DNA from 2 places in the Comamonas sp. A7-5 genome. Region 2 is predicted to be linked to the other one. Evidence: predicted binding sites of a transcription regulator. Region 2 holds the regulator's gene; the other holds the start of a gene.
The links. The regulator FNR, encoded in region 2, switches genes on or off when oxygen is low (the NO sensors DNR and NnrR bind a similar motif). The targets are predictions, from matches to a motif close to TTGATNNNNATCAA.

Region 1 (2,202 bases), on a different contig from region 2:
GAGCAGCTGGAGGACTGGCTGGCAGAGATCACCGAGACTCTGGCGGCCTGGGACAAGGCACATCCCGATCGCCCTTCTGCACCATTCGCCATCAATCAGATCGTGCACAAGAGCAATGACCGTCTGGAGCACGACATGCAGGTCTGCGCCAAGTACAAGGTGCCCATCATCATCACCAGCCTGGGTGCGCGTGAAGATGTGAATCAGGCCGTGCATGGCTGGGGCGGTGTGGTGCTGCACGACATCATCAACAACAAGTTTGCTCGCAAGGCCATTGAAAAAGGTGCCGATGGCCTGATCGCCGTGGCAGCCGGTGCTGGCGGCCATGCGGGTGTGAAGAGTCCATTTGCCCTGGTGCAGGAAATTCGCCAATGGTTTGACGGCCCTTTGGCGCTGTCCGGCTCGATTGCCACGGGTGGCTCGATTCTGGCGGCCCAGGCCATGGGGGCGGACTTTGCCTATATCGGATCGGCCTTCATTGCCACCGACGAGGCGCGCGCCGTAGAAGCCTACAAGCAGGCGATCGTCGAGGGCAGCTCCGACGACGTGGTCTACAGCAATCTGTTCACAGGCGTGCATGGCAACTATCTGGCACCTTCGATTCGTGCGGCCGGTCTGGATCCGGAAAACCTGCCCGAATCAGACCCCAGCAAGATGAATTTTGGCGGTGGTGCGCAAAAGGCCTGGAAAGATATCTGGGGTTGTGGCCAGGGTATCGGTGCCATTGACAAGGTGCAGTCCACGGCGGAGCTGGTGGCTCGCCTCAAGCGTGAGTACGCCGAAGCCAAGGCAAGCCTGCTGGTTGCCTGAGGCAGTTCACTATCTTCTGTGCCAACGGCGTCTTCGGACGCCGTTTTTTATGGGCGGCTTGCTCGCTTGATGTTGCTCAAGCACGACTTGTGCAAGGGTTAACCCTTGTTAAATCGCTTCGGAGTTGATGCGTATCAATGTAGGCCTGGTCCTGCAATTGGCTTTTGCATATCAAGTCATGATGATTGTCAAAAGAAGAGTAGTATTCCGTTAATTTCAGTAAATACTGAAAATTGAGAAATGCAACACACCCCTTCTTCATCCACCGACAACCAGGTCGATACAGCACATGCTGAGTTGGCGAGCGTCATCCGTCGCCCTAGCGCGGGAGCTGTGTGGCAGGTGTTTGCCGGGCTGATATGGCTGCCGCAGGCAGCCTTGCTGGCCTGGGCTGTGCAACTCATGGCCAACGGTCAGGGCATGGCGGCCGTCTGGCCCATGGCTGCTGGCGTGTTGTTGCTGGGCTTGCTGCGAGCCTGGGCAGAAGGCCATGGAGGCATGCTGGCTAACCGTGCAGCGCGCGCGCAGCTCAGCAGCTTGCGCGCCCGGGTGGCGCAGTCGCTGGCTCAGACATCGCCGCTGGACAAGAGCCGCCCAGCTTCCGGCCAGGCGGCTAGCGCCATGGCCGAGCAGGCCGAGGCCATTGTTCCGTGGCTGGCGCGTTACCAGAGCGCGATGTGGCGTGTGCGTCTGCTGCCCTTGGTGATTTTGGCTGCCGTGGCCTTGCAGTCATGGGTCGCTGCTCTGATTTTGATGGTTGCCGCGCCGCTGATTCCGCTTTTCATGGCGATCGTGGGCTGGCGTGCCAAGGCGGGCAGCGAAGAGCAGATGCTGCAGCTCGGTCATATGAACGCTTTCTTGCTGGACCGCCTGCGTGGCCTGAGCACGCTACGTGCACTGCATGCCGTGGAGCTGACGGGCCAGCGGCTGCGTGACCATGCCGAAGACCTGCGCACCCGCACCATGCGCGTGCTGCGCATTGCCTTTCTGTCTTCTGCGGTGCTGGAGCTTTTCTCGGCACTGGGTGTGGCCATGGTGGCCGTCTATATAGGTTTTCACCTGCTGGGCACGCTGAATTTCGGCGCCTGGGGCGACAAGCTCGGTCTGGGCCAGGCCATGTTCGTGCTGCTGCTGGCGCCGGCATTTTTCGAGCCTTTGCGCGATCTCTCGGCCGTCTGGCATGACAGAGCCGCAGGCGAGGCCGCACTGCAGACCTTGCAGAGCATGCAGGCGCAGTCCATGCAGATTGTCGGTGCACAACATGCCGCTGAAGCATCTCCGGTCGATGAGCAGTCATGGCCTGGCCAGCCTGTGTCCGTAAGCGTTTCGGGACTCAAGGTTCAGGCGCCAGGCAGTGACTCCAGCCTCGCGCCGCTGTCTTTGCACATACAG
Region 2 (2,202 bases):
CACGCCAGCCAAGGATCATCCGCTGGATCGCTGAGCGCTCCGGCGCTTGCTTCGCCAAGGTCGCTTTTGCGGCCTTTTTTGTTGCCGATATCAAAATCAGAGCGTGTTGCGCATGCACCGTCTAACGTTGATGTAGAAGTAAATGGTTTTTTGATATTCGGATTGAGAAGGGTGCTACTGAAAAGAGAGTAATTCAGGGTTTCCCGCCACGGTGCATGCCCGCAGTCCTGCATGAACGGTCACCACTGTTGTGCAAAATATGATCAAGCCCACAGCCCAAGGAGAATCAGGATGGATGCTCGACGCTGGATGTGGATTGTCTGGCCGGCCTTTCTGGCGGCGGCAATCATGGAGATGGTGGTTTTTGCCTTTGTGGACCCGCTGGATGTGCACTGGCTGGGCTCCCCACTGGACTGGTCGCGCCAGGCCATCTATACGGTCGCTTTTTTTGCCTTCTGGGTCGTGACGCTGATTGGAGGTGCGATGACGGTGATGCTGGGGCGCTCCGTCAGCGATCTCAATGGCGGCATCGTTTCCGAGCCTCTGCCCGATTAATTCGCACAGATAAAAAAGCCCGCTGTCCGCGGGCTTTGTCTTGAGAGTGTCTGTCGAATCGGTTCAGCTCTGGCATTGCTGGCTGTTGACGATGCGTTTGAGCGCCTCGGTATCCAGGATGCGCAGGTGGCGCTGCTTGACTTCCACGATGCCTTCCTCTGCAAATTTGGAGAAGGTGCGGCTCACGGTCTCGAGCTTGAGGCCCAGGTAACTGCCGATTTCTTCGCGCGTCATGCGCAGCACCAGTTCCGACTTGGAAAAGCCGCGTGCCGACAGGCGCTGGACCAGGTTCAACACAAAGGCCGCCAGGCGCTCTTCGGCACGCATGCTGCCCAGCAGCAGCATCACGCCATGCTCACGCACGATTTCGCGGCTCATGACCTTGTGCACATGGTTTTGCAGGGCCGTGACCTCGCGCGAGAGCTGCTCCAGTTTGTCAAACGGCATGACACAGACCTCGGCATCTTCCAGGGCCACGGCATCACAAGTGTGGTGGTCGTTGACGATGCCGTCCAGACCAATGATTTCGCCAGCCATCTGAAAGCCTGTGACCTGATCGCGTCCGTCTTCGGTGGCCACGCTGGTCTTGAAGAAGCCGGTTCGAATGGCATACAGAGAGGTGAACTCTTCGCCATTGCGAAACAGCAGCCCGCCGCGCTTGACCTTGCGGCGCGTGGCCACAATCTCGTCAATGCGCTCCATTTGTTCATCGTCCAGGCCCATGGGCATGCACAGTTCACGCAGATTGCAGTTGGAGCAGGATGCTTTGATGGTCTGAAGATTCATGGGCTTTTTGCAACGGCGCAGACAGACACAGAGTGGAGAGTCGCGCTGGTCATTGACCTCGTGGTTGAAGATGAGATGGATCAAATTGTCGCAGCACTTGCCTTGAGGTCTCTTGATTTTCATCAAGGACAGGGTGATTGCCTTGGGGCACATTGCCTGTATTCGTTCAAAAACATGCGCTTTTGCCTATTTTGGGCATGATTTTCAGGATCTGATTTCCATTGAAATCTGCTCTATACAGAGTGTGGGCGCACCCTAACTCCCAGTTATGACCGCAGTCACGCCTGAGTTGCTGAGCCGCTTTGATATCCCCGGCCCACGCTACACATCGTTCCCAACAGCCGACCGTTTTGTTGAGGCTTTTGGTGCAGACGACTACATACTGGCACTCAAGCAGCGCAAGACGCATTCTGGCTCGCGTGCTTTGCCCCTGTCCGTTTATGTGCATGTGCCGTTCTGTGAGTCGCTTTGCTATTACTGCGCCTGCAACAAGATCGTGACCAAGCATCACGAGAAGGCTGCCGAGTATCTGGACTACCTGAGCCGCGAGCTGGCCATGCATACCGAGCATTGCGGCAAAGGTCAGCTCGTAAGCCAGCTGCATCTGGGCGGAGGCACACCGACCTTTTTCAGCGATGCCGAGTTGCAGCAGCTGATGGTTTTGATGCGTGAACATTTCAAGCTGGATCCCGCGGGCGAGTACTCCATCGAGGTCGATCCGCGCACCGTCAGCAACGAGCGGCTGAGAGCTCTCAAGGACATGGGGTTCAATCGCCTGAGCTTTGGCGTGCAGGACTTTGATCCCGCGGTGCAGAAAGCGGTGCATCGCGAGCAGCCCGCCGAGCAAGTCTTTTCGTTGGT

Region 1: the regulator FNR is predicted to act here: its motif matches at 935-948, upstream of cydD (thiol reductant ABC exporter subunit CydD).

The regions. Positions count from the first base shown of each region.
Region 1 is NZ_JBCPWO010000020.1:1,949-4,150, forward strand. It holds gene AAIL67_RS22450 (nitronate monooxygenase family protein) at 1-810, shown strand, start outside; gene cydD (thiol reductant ABC exporter subunit CydD) at 1,051-2,202, shown strand, end outside.
Region 2 is NZ_JBCPWO010000001.1:435,142-437,343, reverse strand. It holds gene AAIL67_RS01975 (FixH family protein) at 1-34, shown strand, start outside; gene AAIL67_RS01970 (hypothetical protein) at 292-555, shown strand; gene fnr (fumarate/nitrate reduction transcriptional regulator Fnr) at 619-1,341, opposite strand; gene hemN (oxygen-independent coproporphyrinogen III oxidase) at 1,610-2,202, shown strand, end outside.